One region of the Achromobacter veterisilvae genome, then DNA from elsewhere that is predicted to be linked to it. Evidence: riboswitches for the same ligand, from Rfam matches in the RefSeq annotation. Region 1 holds a riboswitch; the other holds the start of a gene.

Evidence for each region. Region 1 has a riboswitch for thiamine pyrophosphate ahead of WHX56_RS17085 (sodium:solute symporter family protein). Riboswitches for the same ligand answer to the same signal wherever they lie in the genome.
Region 2: another riboswitch for thiamine pyrophosphate. It lies ahead of thiM (hydroxyethylthiazole kinase); the one in region 1 lies ahead of WHX56_RS17085 (sodium:solute symporter family protein).

Annotation. Positions count from the first base shown of each region.
Region 1 is NZ_CP148753.1:3,667,505-3,677,862, reverse strand. It holds gene WHX56_RS17110 (aspartate aminotransferase family protein) at 1-1,057, opposite strand, end outside; gene hisD (histidinol dehydrogenase) at 1,332-2,651, shown strand; gene WHX56_RS17100 (SDR family NAD(P)-dependent oxidoreductase) at 2,648-3,415, shown strand; gene WHX56_RS17095 (LacI family DNA-binding transcriptional regulator) at 3,412-4,419, shown strand; gene WHX56_RS17090 (SDR family NAD(P)-dependent oxidoreductase) at 4,412-5,164, opposite strand; gene WHX56_RS17085 (sodium:solute symporter family protein) at 5,577-7,028, opposite strand; TPP riboswitch at 7,133-7,239, opposite strand; gene WHX56_RS17080 (LLM class flavin-dependent oxidoreductase) at 7,409-8,710, shown strand; gene WHX56_RS17075 (esterase/lipase family protein) at 8,803-10,358, opposite strand, start outside.
Region 2 is NZ_CP148753.1:4,932,328-4,942,685, forward strand. It holds gene WHX56_RS22810 (CoA transferase) at 1-1,176, opposite strand, end outside; gene WHX56_RS22815 (3-keto-5-aminohexanoate cleavage protein) at 1,209-2,141, opposite strand; gene WHX56_RS22820 (acyl-CoA dehydrogenase family protein) at 2,152-3,318, opposite strand; gene WHX56_RS22825 (MaoC family dehydratase) at 3,368-3,871, opposite strand; gene WHX56_RS22830 (NADP-dependent oxidoreductase) at 3,959-4,978, shown strand; gene WHX56_RS22835 (MarR family winged helix-turn-helix transcriptional regulator) at 4,979-5,449, shown strand; TPP riboswitch at 5,502-5,633, shown strand; gene thiM (hydroxyethylthiazole kinase) at 5,707-6,528, shown strand; gene WHX56_RS22845 (ABC transporter ATP-binding protein) at 6,503-7,294, opposite strand; gene WHX56_RS22850 (iron chelate uptake ABC transporter family permease subunit) at 7,291-8,187, opposite strand; gene WHX56_RS22855 (ABC transporter permease) at 8,279-9,250, opposite strand; gene WHX56_RS22860 (siderophore ABC transporter substrate-binding protein) at 9,269-10,219, opposite strand; gene WHX56_RS22865 (ligand-gated channel protein) at 10,261-10,358, opposite strand, start outside.

The sequences.
Region 1 (10,358 bases):
GGCGCCGCAGGCCGGCTTCCAGTTGCTTGCCGCGGGCGGCGACGTTTTCCAGCACGTTCCGGTCGCGCATGTAATTCACCACCGCCAGGCAGGTTGCGGCGCTTAGCGGGTTTGCGCTGAAGGTGTGGCCGAACGGCACGGTTTTTCCAGTGGCAGCGAATGCGGCAATGATGCGTTGGTGAAACAGCACCGCGCCCATGGGGGTATAGCCTGACGTCATACCCTTGCCCGTGGCAATCATGTCCGGCGACACGCCGTCATGCTCGCAGGCGAACCATTTCCCGGTGCGGCCCATACCCGTAATTACCTCATCGGCAATCAGCAGCACGTCGTGGCGGTCGCAGATTTCGCGCAGCGTACGCAGGTATCCGATGGGCGGGGTCAGCGCGCCCCCCGCCGCACCCACCACCGGCTCGACAATGATGGCCGCGACCTTGTCCGCGCCATATTCGCGGATGATGCGGTCCCACACCATGGCGCCATGGCCGTCGGCATCCGTGCCCGAAAGGGGAAAACGATAGGGATACGGCGGCGGAGCCACCGCGAACGTGTGCAGCAGGTTGCCGTAATCGGCGCGGCGGGCGGTATGGCCCGACATGGAGAGCGCGCCCATCGTCATGCCGTGATAGCTGATGTCCCGGCCCAGCACGTGGGTTTTGCCGGGCTGGCCGCGGTCGCGCCAGTATTGCTGGGCAGTGCGCAGTGCCAATTCGGTAGCCTCGGACCCGCTGTTGACGAAAAACGCGTGGGTCACGCCGGCCGGCGCCAGCTCGGTCAATGTGGCCGCCAGGGATTCCGCGGCCGCGCTGGTGAAATGCGAACGATAGGTAAAACACACGCGTTCGGCCTGGTGATGCATCGCGTCCAGCACCGGCCGCACGCCATGGCCGATCGATACGGTCATGGCGCCACCCGAGCCATCCAGATAATCGCGGCCGTCGGTGTCGTAGATGTAGACACCTTCGGCCCGGTCGACCACTGGCAGCTTCGCCCCCAACGGCTGTTTCAACAGCACATCTAGTTCAGAGGTATTGAATACGTATTCAGTTGTGGGCATATTTTTTTGCTCCCGCTACATTGAGATCAGAAGACCCAGGCGAGAAAATGAGAATTAAAGGGGGTTTGCCATGTCCACGCGACGATTTCCGGACAGTGAATACGGATTCTATCGAAGTCGACATGAGGTTCTATCGGGGTTTTCCCGCTGATCGTGCGGACTTGATTGCGGCACGAAACAACAAGGGTTTTCCCTTATTTGCATACGCATGCAAAGCTCTGAATGTGGAGCCCCGCCGTTCCATCACTTACTGCCTACGCAGGGCTACATCACCATGATCCGATACCTGAAACGCGGCCGCACGGCCGAGGTCAAGACCGACGACGACGCCAAGGTGCGTACCACGGTCGAAGGCATCATCCGCCACATCGAACAAGAGGGCGACGATGCCGTTCGCGAATACAGCCGCAAGTTCGACAATTGGGATCCCCAGGATTTCCGCTTGTCGCGCGACGAGATCGAGGCGGCGCGCAAGCAACTGTCCGGCCGTGAAATCGACGACATCGCGTTCGCACAAAAACAGGTCCGCAATTTTGCGCAGATCCAGCGCGACTCGATGCGGGATGTGGAAGTCGAGACCTATCCCGGCGTAGTGCTGGGCCACAAGCACATCCCGGTAAATGCGGTGGGCTGTTATATCCCGGGCGGGAAATACCCCTTGCTGGCCTCGGCCCACATGAGCGTACTAACCGCAAAAGTTGCCGGCGTAAAACGCGTCGTGTCCACGGCGCCGCCGTATCAAGGCAAGCCGCATCCAGCCATTGTCACGGCCATGGACATGGCGGGCGCCGATGAAATCCTGGTGCTGGGCGGTGTGCAGGCCGTGGTGGCCATGGCCGTAGGCACCCCCAGCGTGGCGCCGGTGGACATGCTGGTTGGGCCGGGAAATATGTTCGTGGCCGAGGCCAAACGCCAACTGTATGGCCGCGTCGGGATCGATCTGTTTGCGGGCCCCACCGAAACGCTGGTCATTGCCGATGACAGCGTCGACGGCGAATTGTGTGCCGTCGACTTGCTGGGCCAGGCAGAACATGGCCCGACCTCGCCCGCCGTACTGCTGACCAATAGCGAAAAGCTGGCTAGAGACACGCTGGCCGAAGTCGAACGCCAACTGACGATACTGCCTACTGCGGCCGTCGCCAGGCAAAGCTGGGCAGACTGCGGCGAAGTCATCGTGTGCGACACGCTGGAAGAAATGGCGCAGGTGGCCAACGACCTGGCGTTCGAACACGTACAGGTCATGACGCGCGAGCCGGATTATTTCCTGAACAACATGACCAACTACGGCGCGCTGTTCCTGGGACCGCGCACCAACGTCAGTTTCGGCGACAAGGTCATCGGCACCAACCACACGCTGCCCACCAACCGCAACGCGCGCTACACCGGCGGCCTGTGGGTGGGCAAGTTCCTGAAGACATGCACCTATCAACGCGTGCTGACCGATGAAGCCAGCGTTGCCATGGGCGAATACTGCTCTCGCTTGTGCCATATGGAGAACTTCGCGGGGCATGGCGAACAGGCCAATATCCGCGTGCGCCGCTATGGCCGCCGCCCCGACCTGCCCTGGTATGAACCCGTAAAGGAACAGGCATGACCGAACTGCCTGCTAGCCCCAGTTTTCGGCTGGATGGGCAACGCGCCCTGGTGACGGGCGGCAGCGGCGGCATCGGGCTTGCCATTGCCGCCGCGCTGGGCCGGGCCGGCGCCCATGTCACGGTGGCGGCGCGCCGCGAGACCGAGCTGCGGAACGTATGCGGGGCGCTCCGCAAGGAACAGGTGTCCAGCGATTTTGTCGTGCTGGACGTCACCCGCTCGGCCGACGTGGAAGCCGCCGTCGCGGATGCCGCGCCGTACGACATTCTGGTCAACAACGCGGGCATGAACCGGCCGGCGCCCCTGGTCGAACAAACGGACCAGGACATCGACGCGGTATTCGACCTGAACGTCAAGGCCGCGCTGTACGTCAGCCGCGCTGTGGCGCGTCGGCTGCTGACGGCGCGGCGGCCGGGTTCCATCATCAATGTTTCATCGCAGATGGGAAGCGTGGGCAGCCCGCGCCGCGTGCTGTATTGCGCCAGCAAACATGCCATGGAAGGCATGACCAAGGCCCTGGCCTGGGAACTGGGCGCCCATGGCATACGGGTGAATTCGATCTGCCCGACCTTTATCGAAACACCCATGACATCGGCCATGTTCGACGAACCTGGCTTCAGGCAATGGGTGTGCGAACGGATTGCATTGGGCCGTGTCGGCCGGCTCGATGAAATCATGGGGGCCGCCGTGTTCCTGGCCAGCAGTGCGTCCAGCTTGATGACGGGCAGTGCACTGATGCTCGACGGAGGCTGGACCGCCGCATGAAGACCGCCCCCCGCGCGCAGGATGTGGCCGACCTGGCACAAGTTTCCCAGTCGGCCGTCAGCCGGACCTTCACGCCAGGCGCAAGCGTGTCCGAAGAAATGCGGCGCAAGGTGCTGGCGGCCGCCCAGCGCCTGGGTTACCGGCCCAACGCGCTGGCGTGCAGCCTGATCACGCGCCAGAGCCGGATCGTTGCACTGGTCATGAGCTACCTGGAAAACCAGTTCTATCCGCTGGTGATCGAAAAACTGTCGCAGAAACTGCAGAAACAGGGTTACCACGTGCTGATGTTCATCGCGAACATCGACGAAGGCGCGGACGGCGTGCTGGCCGACATCCTGCAATACCAGGTCGACGGGATTGTGCTGGCGTCGGCGATGCTGTCTCCCACATTGGCGAAAAGCTGCCTGGACGTGGGCGTGCCGGTCGTGCAGTTCAACCGCGTATCGGACCTGGCCGGCCTGGCGCGTTACGCCACCGGGTCCGTCACCTCCGACAACGCCGCCGGCGGCCGGCTGGCGGCCGAATTGCTGGTGGCGCGAGGCTACCAACGCATTGCGTTCCTGGCGGGGCTGGAAGACTCCTCCACCAGCATGGAACGCGAACGGGGTTTCAATCAGGCGCTGGCCGAACTGGGTACGCGCGTAGCGTATCGCGACACGGGCAACTACAGCTTCACAGGCGCTCAGGATGCCGTGCGGCGCCTGTTCGACCGGGCCGATCGGCCGGATGCCGTCTTTGTCGCCAACGACCACATGGCGATTGCGGCCATGGACGTGCTGCGCCTGGAACTGGGCTTGCGCATCCCCGAAGACGTAGGCGTGATCGGCTTTGACGACGTGCCGCAGGCAGCCTGGGGAGCGTACCGGCTGACCACCATCCGCCAGCGCGTGGAACCCATGGTGGACGCCGCCGTGACGCTGCTGTGCGAACGGATGTCCGGCCAGGCCCCGGCGCGCGACATTGTCGTGCCGTGCGTGCTGGTCGAGCGCGAGACGGTCAGGTGAGATTCAAGCCGCCGTCGGCCAGCAGGATCTCGCCGGTCAGGTAGTCCGATGCCACCAGCATGGCCACCACCTGGGCGATTTCTTCCGGGCCGGCGGACCGGCGCATCGGCGCCCTGTCCTGCCATAGCTGCCGCGCCTGCGTCCAATCCGCGGTCAGCGGCGTGTCCACCAGGCCCGGAGCAACCGCATTGACGCGGATGGCCGGGGCAAGCGAAAGCGCCAGCAAACGCGTGACATGGTTCAAGGCGGCCTTGGTCGCGGCATAGGGAATGGACGCCCCTTTGGGCCTGACGCCCGCATGGGAGCTGACGTTCACCACACAGCCGGCCTTCCCTCGGGCCGCGGCCTCGCGCAGCGCGGACTCCGCTTCGGCGACCAGGCGAAACGGCGCGACGACGTTGACCTCGTGCAGGGTATGCCAGACGTCCGGCGTTGCCGCCGCCAGATCGGCATGGGGAATCACCTGGCTGATGCCGGCATTGTTGACCAGGACATCGAGCCTGCCCCACCGCGCCGTTGCCTCCCGCACCAGCCTTACCCTGTCGGCATCCACCGACAGGTCCGCCTGGACGTATGCCGCATTGCCCAATTCGCGGGCCAGGACGCGGCCGGTTTCGACCGAACTGCGCGAATGCAGGATGACGGCGTAGCCTTCGTGCGAGAGCCGGCGGGCGATGGCCTCGCCGATGCCGGAAGTTGAACCGGTGACGAGGGCGACGGGCCGCGGCGGTTTCAGGTCGGACATGATGTCAGGGCCTCCCGTCCCAACCTTCGAACGCGCTTTCGATACGCGCCAGGCGGGCGCTGATCGCGCGCAGCCCCTGCAAGAAAAACATCGGCGCCCGGTTCGCCGGGAATTCGATCAGTGCCGTTCTCATCCTTGTTCCATCTTCGGATAGGGGTAATCCGCGCGCAGCGTTTCGTCAATCGAGGCCCTTCTGTATATCGAAGTCTGGAGGATCGCACAACCCCCGCGGGACGGAGCATCGATTCGTCCGATCGTCATCACGGGACCCAGAGAGAACATTTCCAGCTCGCGATGCGCGCCCGGTGGAGTCGGTGTAAATTCCGTGCTCCGGCATCCTCCAACGGGAGCGCGGATTCGGTGCGCATCGCGCGCTGATCGGCGCCCTTGGGGCGCCGGCCCCGCCGCCGGTTCAGACGGTGTCCTGGTCCAGCCTGCGCACTGCCGCGCTCAAGGTCGAAAAATCGAACTCCTTGCGGCCGCGCAGCAGGCAGCGCATCAGCACGGTGGTCGCGACCGGCACCAGCGCGGCCAGCAGGAAGGATTCCAGCAGGTACGTCGGCTTGTCGCCTGGCGCCGGGAAGTAGAACAGGCCGGCGGCCAGGCCGCTGATCGTCGCGGCGGTGGCCGTCAGGCCGTCATGCTTGCGGCTGAAGAGGCCGTAGAACACCGGGAACGCGGCCGCCGAGCACAGCAGGTCGGCCAGCAGGAACAGGTACAGCACGCTGTATCCCTGCGAGGCCACGATCATGACGGGAATGGCCATCAGCAGCACCAGCCAGCGCGCCAGGCGTTTCATGGTCATGGATCCGGCGTTGGGCATCAGGCGCCGCAGGTCGACCGCGATGATGCTGGAGACGGCGCTGATCGCCGTGTCCGCCGTGCTCATGACCAGGGACAGGCCCAGCGGGATCAGGGCGATCACGAACCACGCGGGCGCGTGCGGCATGATGACGCTGAACAGCGCGATGGAACTGTCGCCTTGGGGGGCCAGGCCCACGAAGGCCAGGCCGAACAGGCCCATCAGGAAAATGAACGGAGCGACCAGCACGCCGCCCAGCAGGAAGCCGTTGCGCATGGTGCGCGCGTCGCGCGCGGCGTAGATGCGCTGCCAATTGCCCTGGTGGAAGATGCCGGTCAGCAGGATCGCCACGAAGAACGTCAGCCCCGCCTTCACGCCCACCGGGTCGGTCAGGTCCAGCAACTGGGGGGCCTTGGCCTGCAGCGCCTCGATGGTGGGCAGCGCTCCGCCCGCCGCCTGCCAGCCGACCGCGCACAGGACCACCAGCAAGGGCACGATCACCATCATCTGCACCTGGTCCGTGAAGATGGAAGAGCGCAGGCCGCCGTAGCTGGTGTAGAGCAAGGTGGTGCCCATCACGATGGCGGCCGTCGCCCACAGCGGCACGGGCGCCAGCATGGCGACCAGCTTGGAGATCGCCGTGACTTCCGCCGACAGCGCGATGAAGAGGTAGAACAGCATGATGAACAGCGCCAGCCCGTACATGGGGCGGCCGTAGCGGGCCATCAGGAACTCGGTCAGGGTGTGCCCGTGCGGGATCAGTTCGCGCATGCGCCGGCCCAGCGGAATCATCACCAGCCGCGGCGACATCGAGCCCAGCGCGTAGCCGATCACCGCCGCCAGGCCGCCCCAGGTCGCCGCCTGGGCGGGCGAAAACAGGATCCATGCGCCCAGCGTGGACGCCATCAGGGTCAGGATCGTGCCGACCGGCCCCTGGCTGTTGCGGGCCACGATATAGTCTTCCAGCGTGCCGCGCTTGCGCCGGGTATACAGGACGCTGGCCAGGGCGAAGCCGCCCGAGAACAGCAGCAGCCACATCAGGGCGACGGGTTGGGTCAGCATAAGGATCGGTCCTCCCGCTGCCGGCCACAGCCGGAGGCGCAACGCGGCGGCCCCGCCCGACCAAGGGGGACCGCAAGATGAATGGAAAGCTAGGGAGGGCGCGCGAGTCTTGCGATGTCCTTCCCTTCGCCGGCATTACCCGGATCAGGTTCAAAGGGTTACCGCGGCGACGCGGAATCTCAGCCCGTAAGAGGCTCCCCCAGGAATTGCCGCAAGATTAGGAGAGCGGCGCGCCAATGTCAACGCATTTGCGCAGGACGGCAAGCGGCCCCGCGGTCCGGCATTTGTGCTAAGTTCGCCCGCTTGCGGCGCCCGTTCGCGTGTCCGCCGAAAGCCCAACCCTGCCCCCTCGCCTCCGGCCCCGCCGGACACTGACCGCCATGTTGCACCTGAACCTATTCATTTTCGGTTGCGGCCACCATCGCGCCGCCTGGCGCCATCCGGATTCCCCCGTGGAACGCCTGGGCGACATCCGCTATTACGAGGAACTCGCCCGCACCGCCGAGCGCGGCAAGCTCGACGCCGTCTTCTTCGCCGACGGCCAATCCGTCGACAATATCGGCGACGGACCGCGCTGGTACCTGGAGCCGCTGACCGCCATGGCCGCCATCGCGCGCGCCACCACCCGCATCGGCCTGATCAGCACGGTTTCCAGCACGTTCTTCACGCCCTTCCACGCGGCCCGCATGGTCGCTTCGCTGGACCACATTTCCGGCGGGCGGATGGGCTGGAACGTCGTGACCTCCATGTTCGACGCGGAAGCGCGCAACCATGGCTACGAATCCATGCCCGGCCACGACTGGCGCTACGCGCGCGCCGAGGAATTCGTCGACGTCGCGCTGCGGCTGTTCGACTCCTGGGAAGAGGACGCCCTGGCCATCGACCGCGCCGGCGTCTATGGCGTGCCGGAACGCGTGCGCAAGATCAATCACCGCGGCGAACACTTCCTGGTGGACGGGCCGCTTACCGTGCCGCGGCCGCCCCAGGGGCATCCCGTGCTGTTCCAGGCGGGGGCATCGGACCAGGGCCGCGACCTGGCCGCCCGGCGCGCCGAGGCCATCTACGCGGTCGCCTATGACCTGCCCGCCGCCCAGGCCTATTACCGCGACATCAAGCAGCGGGTGCTGGCCGCCGGCCGCAAGGCCTTCGTGCCCATCATGCCGGGCCTGGTCACTTACGTGGGTTCGACCGAAGCCGAGGCCCGGGCCAAGCAGCGCGAACTGGACGTGCTGCTGCCCAGCGACGCGTCGCTGCGCCAACTGGGCACTTTCGTGCTGCAGGACTGCTCAGCCTGGGAGCTGGACGCGCCCGTGCCGCCCCTGCCGCCGCTGTCCGGGTTCACGGGTCCGAAGGGCCGGTACGCGACCATTCTGCGCATCATCGAGACCGAACGGCCCACCGTCCGCCAACTGCTCGGGCGGCTGGCGGCCGGCGGCGGCCACTGCACGATGGTGGGCACGCCCGAACAGATCGCCGACCGGATGGAGCACTGGTACCGCAACGAAGGGGCCGACGGCTTCAACCTGATGCCGCCTTCGCTGCCCGGCGGCATCGACGACTTCGTCGAGCAGGTGATCCCCGTGCTGCAGCGCCGCGGGCTGTTCCGCACGGATTACGAGCACGACACCCTGCGCGGCCACCTCGGCCTGGAAAGGCCTGGGCGCCAGCCCGCGCGCGGATAGCTTGTGGGACAGCGTCGCGATCCAGTCGTACAGCACGACGCCGGGCCGACGCAGCATGGCCGCGCCCAGGGCGCCGACGATCATCCAGGCCATCATGGCGCGCCCGGCCCCAATTGCAGCCTCAGGATGCGCCGCAGTTCCAGAATCGCCTCCGGCGTCTCCTGCACGCTATGCGAATAGCGGATGATCTTTTCGGATTCCGCGCCGTCCAGGTGCGCGCTGCGGTACGGAACCAGGCCGTCGTCCGATTCCGCCAGCGGCACGCCGGGCGTGTCGTTCGCGATGATGCTGTGATACCGCACCGACGGCGAAATCGGCATCCGGGCAGTCAACTGTATGTAGCGGTCGTTCTCGCTCAGGTTGTCCACGCCATTAGGCACGCGGACCGGGGATTCGGGCGGAGGCGCGCCGTCCGCGTCGGTCAGGCGGCTGAGCCTGGCGAATTGCCGGACCGCCGCGGCCGGCAGCGTGATCAGGTTGGACAGCCAGCGCGACAGCGTGTTCTCGGCGAACGGCGTGCCCCGGTGCGGCGCCGCGATGAACACCGCGCGCGTGATGCCGGGAAAGGCGTCGAAGCTCAGGATCGGATCGAACTCGGCATGCGCCTGTTCGAGCCGGACGCCGTCCAGCCGGCCGTGGTCGCGCAGCGCGTCCCACAGCACCGTGCCGGACGAAGACACCAGCAGCCGGCTCAGCACGCCGCCCATGCTGTGGCCGATGACCACGGCGTCGCGCGAGGCCTGCGCCGTGCCGGCGGGATCGAAATGCGCCATCGTCCGGCCCAGCGCTTCGCGGATGGCGCGGTTGTTCATCGCCAGGGGAGCGTTGGTGGGGTAATAGATCTGCCAGATCTGATAGTGCTGGCGCAGCGTCTCGTCGCCCAGCACCTCGTTGGCCACGTTGATCCAGGCTTCCGGACTGCTGGCCAGGCCATGCAGCATGATGATGGTGCGCCGACCCGGATCGTAGGGCTGCAGCAGGTACACGTGCGGCGCCTCGATGCTCTCCTCGCCGCCCAGCACGTTGCGCAGGGCCTGGGTGGCGAAGCCGGAACGCGCCAGCCACAAGCCGTAGCCCGACGTGAAATTCGCGGCCAAGGGCACTCTCGTGCCCGCCAATTGCACGGCGTCGCGCTTGTAGGGATCGTATCCGATCAGGGTGGTCTCCCTTGCGGCCATCACCTGCTCCAGCGTATCGCCCGGAAAGCTCAGGATCGCCGTCACGGCCGGGAACGGCGTTTCGCTGAACGGCGTCTTGAAGGTGTCGGCGTCGTTCACGCGCCGGGCCGTGACCGCCACCAGCTCGGCGCCGAACCCGTCGCGGCGATACATGCTGCGCAGGCCCTGGAACGTCAGGGTGGAAGCGGGCACCAGCTCCAGCGGCAGCCGCAAGCCATGGGCGAGCTTGACTTCCGACATCTCGCCCAGCACCTGCCAGGGCCCCGCCGACACCGTCGCGCCCGGCTCGGGCGGATGGCCGCGATACTGCTCGAACAGGCGCGTGACGGCCTGCTGGACGGCGTAGTTGTAGTAGTCGCGCACCTGGGTCTGCCGGTCCTCGAACGCGCGGTCGCTGGGCGAGCGCGGCGTGAAGAACAGGTACGCATAGGCGGCCCGCGCGGTCTGTAGATAGGCGTCCAGCAGCCGGT
Region 2 (10,358 bases), 1.3 Mb from region 1:
CGGCGCCAGCGCGTCCAGGTAGCGGCCGATGGCGGCCGGGCCGTAGCCCAGCTCGGCCAACACTTGCCCCGTGTGCTCGCCCACTCTGGGCGGCGGCGATGCCGGTCTGGGCCGCTGGCCGTCGAAACGCAGCGGTTGCGACACCACGTTCAGCTCGCCGTGCGCCGAATCGGCGAAGCGATGGATCATTTCACTGGCGGCCATGTGCTCGTGCGCCAGCAGTTCGCCCACGCCCTGGATGGGCGCGCAGGGAATGCCGGCGCGCGCCAGCCGCCGGATCCAGGCGTCCCGGTCGTCGCCGCGCATAATCTCCGACACCAGCTCCAGCACTTCCCGGCGGTTGTGCACACGGTCCGCGTTGGTGGCATAGCGCGGGTCATCCGCCAAGCCGGGCCTGCCGGCCTCGTTGCAGAAGGCGCGCCACAGCGAATCGTTCGCGACGCCCAGCAGCAAGGGGCGGTCGCTGGCCTCGAACACCTGATACGGGCACAGGGACTCATGGGCCGAGCCCCAGCGGCGCGGCTCGCTGCCACGCTCCCAGTAGCTTTGCATCACGTAGCCCATGAACCCGACCGCCGTATCGAACAGCGACGCCTCGACCTTGCAGCCCTTGCCTGTGCGCAGCTTGCGCACCACGGCGGCCAGGATCCCGGTGGCGGCGTGCATGCCCGTGGCCTGGTCGATGGGCGAGATCGGGCTGCGAACCGCCGGTCCGTCTTCTTCTCCCGTGATGGACATCATGCCGCAGAATGCCTGCAGGATGACGTCGTAGCCCTTGCCCTTGTTCAGCGGCCCTTTGCTGCCGAAGCCGGAGATACTGCAATACACCACGTCCGGGCGCAGCGCCGCCGCGCTGTCGTAATCGATACCCAACCGTGCCGCCACCCCGGGGCCGAAACTCTCCACCACGATGTCCGCCGTGGCGATCAGCCGCTGCGCCGCTTCGCGGCCCTCGGGCGATTTCAGGTCCAGCGCCACGCTGCGCTTGTTGCGGTTCACGCTCAGGAACACCGTGCCGTCGTCTTTCCGGAACGGCGGCCAGCGGCGGGTGTCGTCCCCCTTGAGCGGCTCCACCTTGATGACCTCCGCCCCCATGTCGCCCAGATACTGCGTGCACAAGGGGCCAGCCAGCACCTTGGAAAAATCCACCACCCTCAACCCTTGCAAAGCATCCATTGCATCCGTCTCCTGCGCGCGCCTCGCGGCGCTCAAAAAGCGACGTTGTCGCCGCCCTTGGTTTGAATCATGGCCCGCGCCTCGTCGGGCGTCGCGATTTCAAGCGACAGCTCTTCCAGGATGCGGCGGATCTTCGCGACCTGTTCGGCGTTGGACGTGGCCAACTTGCCGCGGCCCGCGTACAGGCTGTCTTCCAGCCCCACGCGCACGTTTCCGCCCAATAGCGCGCTGGCGGTGACGAACGGCATCTGGTGGCGGCCCGCGGCCAGCACCGACAGGTAATAGTCATCGCCGAACAGGCGATCGGCGATGGTGCGCATGTGCAGCAGGTTCTCGTGGTCGGCGCCTATGCCGCCCAGGATGCCGAAAATGCACTGCAGGAAGAACGGCGGCTTGGCCAGGCCGCGGTCGACGAAGTGCGCCAGGTTGTACAGATGGCCGACGTCATAGCATTCGAACTCGAATCGCGTGCCCAGGTCCGACAGTTCGCGCAGGCCTCGGTCGATCTGCGCGAACGTGTTCGACAGAATGAAATCCCGCGTCATTTCCAGATAGGGCTTTTCCCAATCGAATTTGAATTCGCTGACGCGGTCGCCCGCGCCCGCGATATTGAAATTGAGCGATCCCATGTTCATGGACGCGACCTCGGGCTGCGCCCATTTGGCCGGCGCCAGCCGCTGGTCCAGCGACATGCCCAGGCCGCCCCCCGTGGTGATGTTCAGGATGGCGTTGCTGCGGGCCTTGATCTCGGGCAGGAACTGCGCGAACAGCTTCGGATCCTGGTCGGGCCTGCCGGTCTCCGGATCGCGCGCGTGCAAGTGCAGCATGGCGGCTCCGGCCTCGGCGGCCGCTACCGCGTCGTCCGCGATCTGCCTGGGCGTGATGGGCAGGTAGGGCGACATCGACGGCGTGTGGATCGAGCCGGTGACGGCGCAGGTGATGATGACTTTGGGGGATTTGCGCATGCTTGTCTCCTCAATACGATTTGGGCAGGCCCAGTACTTTTTCGGCGATGTAGCAAAGAATCAATTGCGGCGAGACCGGCGCAATGCGCGGCAGCACGGCCTCGCGGAAATACCGTTCGACGTGGTATTCCTTCGCGTAGCCCATGCCGCCATGGGTCAGCACCGCCGTCTCGCAGGCGCGGAAACCCGCCTCGGCGCAGAAGAACTTGGCCGCGTTGGCCTCGGCGCCGCAAGGCTGTCCCTGGTCGTACAGCCAGGCGGCGCGGCGGTACAGCAGTTCGGCCGCCTCCAGCTCCACCCAGCGTTCGGCCAGCGGATGCTGCACGCCCTGGTTCTGGCCGATGGGCCGGTCGAACACGATCCGCTCGCCGGCGTAGGCGGCGGCCCGGCGCAAGGCCGCCCGCCCCAGTCCGGTCGCCTCGGCCGCCAGCAGGACCCGTTCGGGATTCAGGCCGTGCAGGATGTAGGAAAAGCCCTTGCCTTCCTCGCCGATGCGGTCTTCGACCGGCACCTCCAGGCCGTCGATGAACAGCTCGTTGGAATCGACGGCCTTGCGCCCCAGCTTTTCGATTTCGCGCACGCTGACGCGGCTGCGGTCCAGGTCGGTGTAGAACAGGCTCAGGCCCTGAGTCGGCCCGGTCACCTGGTCCAGCGGCGTCGTGCGCGCCAGCAGCAGAATCTTGCTGGCCACCTGCGCCGTCGATATCCAGATCTTCTGGCCATTGACCACGTAGCGGTCGCCGCGGCGCACGGCCAGGGTGCGCAGCTTGAGCGTGTTCAGGCCGGTATTCGGTTCGGTCACGCCGAAGCAGGCTTTCTGCTCGCCGCTGATGATGGGCGGCAGCCAGCGCGCGCGTTGCGCGTCGCTGCCGTGCACCACCACCGGGTGCAGCCCGAACACATTCATGTGGATGGAGGACGCGCCGGCCATGCCCGCTCCGGAAGCGGCCACGGTCTCCATCATCAGCGCGGCTTCCTGGATGCCCAGGCCTGCCCCCCCGTATTCGGCCGGCATGGCCACGCCCAGCCAGCCGGCGCCCGCCATGGCGCGGTAGAAGTCCTCGGGGAAACCGCCTTCCCTGTCCTTGCGGGTCCAGTAATCGTCGTCGAATCCGGCGCACAAATCCTGTACGGCGTGGCGGATGGCGATCTGCTCGTCGGTAAGCGCGAAATCCATGGGCTGCCTTTCGAATGAAGGAAAAATCGGCGCAAGCCGGCCGGCGGCTTCAGGCGGCCTGGCGCAGCATCAGCGCCACGCGGCGGCAACTGGCGACCAGTTCGTCTCGCTGGTTGTAGGCGCTATGGCCGAACACCACGATGCCGTTCTGCGGACGCGAACGGCTGTCGCGCAGTTCCAGCACCTCCGTTTCCACCCGCAAGGTGTCGCCGGCGAACACGGGGCCGGGAAAGCGCACCTCGTCCCACCCCAGGTTGCCCACCGTGGTGCCGAGCGTGGTGTCGCCCACGGAAATGCCGACCATCAGGCCCAGCGTGAACGCGCTGTTCACCAGCGGACGGCCGAACTCGGTGGTCTTGGCGTATTCCGCGTCCAGATGGATGGCGGCCGGATTCATGGTCATGGAGGAAAAGAGGACGTTGTCGGTCTCGGTGACCGTACGCCGCACGTCATGCCGGAAGCATTGCCCGACCTGGAACTGCTCGAAGTACAACCCTGCCATCGTCGTGTCTCCTTGGCGCCGCGTCGTGGAACTTTTGTCCCGCCTGGCCATGGACATCCCGGCCGGCCGCGTTAAAATGAACGCTAACATACTGTATGCATCCATACAATATTGGGAACAACCCCAAGGAGACAAGCAATGACCGGGAATCTGGTGAATCGGCAGGTCATCTTGAAAGAAAGGCCGCTGGGCATTCCGCAGGCCGCGCACTTCGATATCCGCACCGCGCCGGTGCCGGAACCGAAGGAAGGCGAAGTCCTGGTCAGGAACCTGTACCTGTCGGTGGATCCGGCCATGCGCGGTTGGGTCAATGCCGCCGCCAACTACTCGGACCCCGTGGCCATCGGCGAGGTCATGCGCTCGTTCGCGGCCGGACGGGTCGTCGCATCGCGCAATCCGCGCTATCCCGAAGGCTGCCTGGTGATGGGCATGCTGGGCTGGCAGGACTATGCCGTGACCGACGGGCGGGCGATCCGGCGGCGCGTGCTGGAGACCGACTTGCCGCTGTCGCTGTCGCTGGGCGTGCTGGGCCTGAACGGCGTCACCGCCTACTTCGCGCTGAACGCCTGCGGCGAACCTCGGGCCGGGCAGACCGTGGTCGTCTCCACCGCCGCGGGCGCCGTCGGCTCGGTCGCGGGGCAACTGGCCCGCCACCTGGGGTGCAGGGCCGTGGGCATCGCGGGCGGCTCGGCCAAGACGCGGCTGTGCGTGGAGGAATTCGGCTTCGATGCGGCGGTGGATTATCATGCGCCCGAGTTGGCGCAGGCGTTGGCACAGGCCTGCCCCGACGGCGTGGACGTCTACTTCGACAATACCGCCGGGCGCATCAGCGATGCGGTGATCCCGCTGATCAACCGGCACGCCCGTATCGTCGTCTGCGGCACGGCGTCCGTGGCCAGTTGGGATCCATGGCCGACGGGTCCGCGCGTGGAACGGCATCTGCTCAACAAGGCGGCGCGCATGCAGGGCTTTCTGGTGTGGGATTATGAACACCGCTACGAGGAAGCCGTCGCTGCGCTGGCGCCGCTGGTGCGCGAGGGGAAACTGCGCTTTCGCGAAGAAATCCTGGACGGCATCGACGCCGCGCCGGGGTCGATCGCCGATCTCTATCAAGGCAAGAACATGGGCAAGCGCCTGATCCGGCTGGAGGATGCCTGAATGACCGACAAGGCAGTCAATACCGCGCAGGAAAACTGGGACCAGCGGCTGGGCTTCCTGATGCACGATGTGTCCAGGTTGCGCCGCAAAGTCTTCGACGAAGTCATGAAGCCCGAAGGCATCACGCGGTCGCAGTGGTGGGTCATGGCGCACCTGTCGCGGCACGACGGCATGTCGCAAAGCGACCTGGCCGACGTGCTGGACCTGGGCCGCGCCGCGCTCGGCGGCCTGGTCGATCGCCTGGAAGCGCTGGGCTATGTGCGCCGGGGCGCGGACGAACAGGACAGGCGCACCAAGCTGGTACTGCTGACGCCGGAAGGCCGCGCCATGATCGAACGCATGCGCGTCAAGAGCGACGTCATGAGCGAAGCCATCCTGCAGGGGCTCAGCGCCGGCCAACGCCACCAGTTGGCCGACATGCTGAGCCTCGTGAAGCGCAATCTGCTGGCCTTCGACACGTCTCGCGCCTGATGGGCCCGTCCGGGGGAACTTGACAACCCCATCCCGCGCTCGGAACATACGGGAAATCCACCCGGGGAGCTTCGGCAAGAAGCTGAGAATCCGTTGGCGGGCCCGGACCGGGCCCGCAGTGCACGGCGACCCGTCGAACCTGATCCAGATAACGCTGGCGTAGGGACGGTGCCGCGGCCTCGAGCGTGTACGCCACACAGGCGTCGCGCCCAGCCGCCCTCCCCGCCAGCGCGTTCTTCCCGCAAGGACCGCCCGGCATGCAAGCCCGCCCTCTCTCCCTCGCCGCCCAGGCCCGGATCTCGCAAGACCTGCTTGAGGCCGTGCGCCGCGACGCGCCCCTGGTGCAGTGCCTGACCAATTTCGTATCGATGAACTACGCGGCCAACACGCTGCTGGCCATCGGCGCTTCTCCCGCCATGGTCCACGCCGCCGAGGAAGCGCCGGAGTTCGCCCGCCTGAGCGGCGCGGTGGTGATCAATATCGGAACGCTGTCCGCGCCCTGGCTGGACAGCATGCTGCTGACCGCCGGCGCCGCCGGCCAGGCCGGCACGCCCTGGGTGCTGGACCCGGTGGCGCACCACGCCACGGCCTTCCGCCGCGCGGCGGTCGCGCAACTGCTGGACCTGCGGCCCGCCATCGTCCGGGGCAATGCTTCCGAAATCATCGCGCTGGCCGGCGGCCAGAGCGCCGGCAAGGGCGTGGACTCCGGCAACGCCGTGGCGCAGGCCGAGGTGTCCGCCACCGCCATCGCGCAGGCGCGCCGCACCGTGGTCGCCGTCACCGGCGAGGTGGATTTCGTGACGGACGGCGCGCGTTCGGTTCGCATCGCGGGCGGCTCCGCGCTGATGCCGCGCGTGACCGCGACGGGCTGCGCGCTGACCGCGGCGGTCGGCGCGTTCGCCGCGGTGTCGCGGACCGATCCCTACGCCGCCGCCGTGGCCGCCCTGTCGTGTTTCGCGCTTGCCGGCCAGCGCGCCGGCGCCCTGGCCGAGGGGCCGGGATCGTTCGCGTGGCGGTTCCTGGACGCGCTGGCGTCGCTGGAAGCCGACAGCCTCACCCGGGAATCGCCGCTGCGCTGAGCGCCGCCTGCCGGTAGTACACGCAGATGCGCCGGCCCCCGATCTCGTGCACCTCGATCGGCAGTTCGTACAGTTCGCTCAGGACTTCCGCCCGCACCAGTTCGGCGGGCGTTCCCTGATGCGCGATGCGGCCCGTCCGCATCGCGACGATGCGGTCCGCGTAGGTGGACGCGAAATTGATGTCGTGCAGGACCAGCACCACGGTCTTGCCCAGTTCGTCGGCCGCCCGGCGCAGGGTGCCCATCATGGCGACGGCGTGCTTCATGTCCAGGCTGTTCAGCGGCTCGTCCAGGAGGACGTAGCGGGTGTCCTGGCACAGCACCATCGCGACGAAGGCGCGCTGGCGCTGCCCGCCGGACATCTCGTCCAGGTAGCGGTCGGCCAGGAGCTCCAGGTTCAGGTAGGCGATGGCGCGGTCGATGTGGCCCTTGTCGTCCAGCGTCAGGCGGCCGCCGGTGTGCGGATAGCGGCCGAACGCCACCAGGTCTTTCACCGTCAACCGCAGCGGCAGGTGGTTGTCCTGCCGCAGGATGGACAGGCGGCGCGCCAGCTCGCGGCTGTCGGCCTTCGTCACGTCCAGGCCGTCGACCAGCACCCGGCCCGCGGACATGGGCAGCAGGCGGCTGACCATGGACAGCAGCGTCGATTTGCCCGCGCCGTTGGGTCCGATGATGGCGGTGACGCCGCCCGCCGGCAGGGACAGGGTGACGCCGTCGACGACCACGCTGTCGCCGTACTGCTTGCTGATTTGCTGGATCTCTATCATCGGCGCCCCTTGCGCAGGATCAGGACGAGGAACATGACGCCGCCCAGGAATTCAATCACCACGCTGACCGTGGTGTTCAGGCCCAGCACGCGCTCGAGCAGCGTCTGGCCGCCCACCAGGAAAATCACGCTCAGCAGCGTCGCGGCGGGAACGGTGTAGCGGTGCCGGTCGGATCCCATGGCCTGGTAGGCCAGGTTGCTGACCAGCAGGCCGAAGAAGGTCACCGGGCCGACCAGCGCCGTGGACACGGACACCAGCACCGCGATCGCGGCGAGCGTCCGCATCAGCGTGCGGCGGTAGTCCACGCCCAGGTTCACGGCGATCTCGCGGCCCAGCGCCAGCACGTCGTAGCGGTGCCGCATGCGCCAGACCAGCAGCGAGGCCGCGCACACGGCCGCCAGCGCGATCGGCAGCAGGCTCACGCGCACGCTGTTGAAGCTGGCGAACATGCGGTCCTGCAGCACCAGGAACTCGTTGGGATCGATCAGCCGGACCACGAAATTCGACAGGCTGCGAAACAGCAGTCCGAAGATGATGCCCACCAGCATCATCAGGTGCAGGCTGCGCACCCCGTCGGCGAACAGCCAGCGGAACAGCAGGCAGGCGAACGCCGTCATGGCGCCGACTTCCAGCAGGAAGGCGGCCACCGGATGGCTGGCGGCCGCGGCCGCCTGCCCGAAGCCGAACACCACCACCGCCTGGATCAACAGGTACAGGGCATCGAAGCCCATGATGGCCGGAGTCAGGATGCGGTTGTGCGTGATCGTCTGGAACAGCACCGACGACAGCGCGACGGCATACGCCACCAGCAGCATCGCCGCCAGCTTGGCGCCGCGGAACGGGATCACGAAAGACCACTGCCCGTTGGCGCCCAGGGTCATGAAGGCGGCCATGCAGGCCAGCGCGGCGGCGGCCAGCAGGCCCAGCCGCCAGGCCTGCGGCGAGCGCGCGGCGGATGCCGCCGCCGATGCCAGGGTCGCGGTCTCAGGCAAGGCGGTTCCTCCGGGTGCGCAGCAGGCACAGGAACAGGATGCTGCCCAGCACGCCGACCACCGTGCCGATGGGAATCTCGTAGGGGTGGATCACCAGCCGGCCGATGATGTCGCAGGCCAGCACGAAGATCCCGCCCAGGGCGGCCACCCAGGGGATGGAGCGGCGCATGTTGTCGCCCAGCATCAGGCTGACGGCGTTGGGCACGATCAGGCCCAGGAAGGGGATCCCGCCCGCGGTCACGACGACCACCGCCGAAATCGCCGACACGATGAGCAATCCGGCCAGGGTCAGGCGCGCGTGGTTCAGGCCCAGGTTGGACGCGAACTCCCGGCCCATGCCGGCCACCGTGTACCGGTCGGCCGCCAGGTAGGCGGCGCAGGCCAGGCCGAAGCCGATCCACAGCAGTTCGTAGCGCCCCCGCAGCACGCCCGAGAAATCGCCGGTGGTCCAGGCGTGCAGCGATTGCAGCAGGTCGTAGCGGTACGCGACGAAGGTGGTCGCCGCGTGGATCACGCCGCCCAGGATCAGCCCGATCAGCGGCACGATGAACGGCGTGCGCAGCGGCACGCGGCGCAGCAGCGCCAGGAACAGCAAGGTGCCGGCCAGGGCGAAGCCCGTGGCCGTCAGCATCTTGCCGATCACGGGCGTGTCCGGCGCCAGCAGGGTGATGACCAGTATGCCCAGGGTCGCGGATTCGACGGTGCCGGCCGTCGTGGGCTCGACGTAGCGGTTGCGCACCAGCATCTGCATGATCAGGCCCGCCACGGCCAGCGACATGCCGGCCAGCAGCAGCGCCAGCGTGCGCGGCACGCGGCTGACCATCAACAGGCGCCAGGCGCGCTCCGCGTCCTCGCCGCCCCACAGCGCGGCCCAGGACAACTGGCCCGCGCCCAGGCTGACGCTGGCCGCGCACAGCAGCAACAGCAGCGCCGCCACCGCGGCCAGGCCGCCCCAACCGCCCATCGACTGCCGCAAACCCACCTACTTGCCTGCCGCCAGCGCGCCCGCGATCTCGTCGACGTTCTGCTGCATGGCCGTCAGGCCCGCGCTGCCCATCAGGTACCAGTTGTAGCCGTTCAGGTACACCACGCGCTTGTTCTTCCAGGCCTTGGTCTGGCGCACCAGTTCGTTGTCCAGCATGCGCTGGGCCGACACGCCCTCGCGGCCGATGGCCGCGTCGCGGTCGATCACGAGCAGCCAGTCCGGATCGGTCTGGGCGATGAACTCGAAGGAAATCGCCTGGCCGTGGTTGGACACGCTCAGCCCCGTCGTCGCGGGCTTCACGCCGAAGGCGTCATGGATCACGCCGAAGCGCGAGCCCGGGCCGTAGGCGCTCATCTTGCCGCCCGTGGTCAGCACGATCAGCGCCGTGCCGGCGCCGGCCGCCTTGGCGTTCAAGGCCGAGATGGACGCGCGCAGGGCGTCCAGCTTTTCCTTGGCCAGGGCCTGCTTGCCATAGATGGCCGCCAGCGTTTCCGTGTTGCGCGTGACGCTGCCGACCAGGTCCTTGGCGTCCACGGTCAGGTCGACGGTGGGCGCCAGCCTGGCCAGTTCGTCGTACTTGGGCGCGGAGCGGCCCGCCACGAAGATGACCTGCGGCGCGGCCGCATGGATCACTTCGTAGTTGGGCTCGAACATCGTGCCCACCTTCAGGTAGCGCTTGTCCGCGTACTGTTCGAGCTGCGGCGGCAGTTTGGCGACGCTGGGCACGCCCGTCGCCTCCACGCCCAGCGCGTGCAGGGTGTCCAGCACGGCCAGGTCCATCACCACCGTCTTCGCCGGATTGGCCGGCACGGCGGTTTCGCCGCGCGCGTGCTTCACCGGCACCGTCGCCTGCGCCGCGCACACCGCGGTGGCGGCGCCCAGGGCCAGGGCGGCGCCGGCCTGGGCGAACCAGCGGCGGGCGCGGCCCGTTTGCGTTTGCTTCTTCATGCGTACCTCTTCATGTGGCGGGCGCCGCGCGCCCGCCGGTCTCAGAACTTCACACCTACGCCCAGCCAGTAGCGGCGGCCGTCTTCGACGTAGCCGTAGTCGTCGTAGGCGACCTGCTTGTCGAACAGGTTGTAGATGC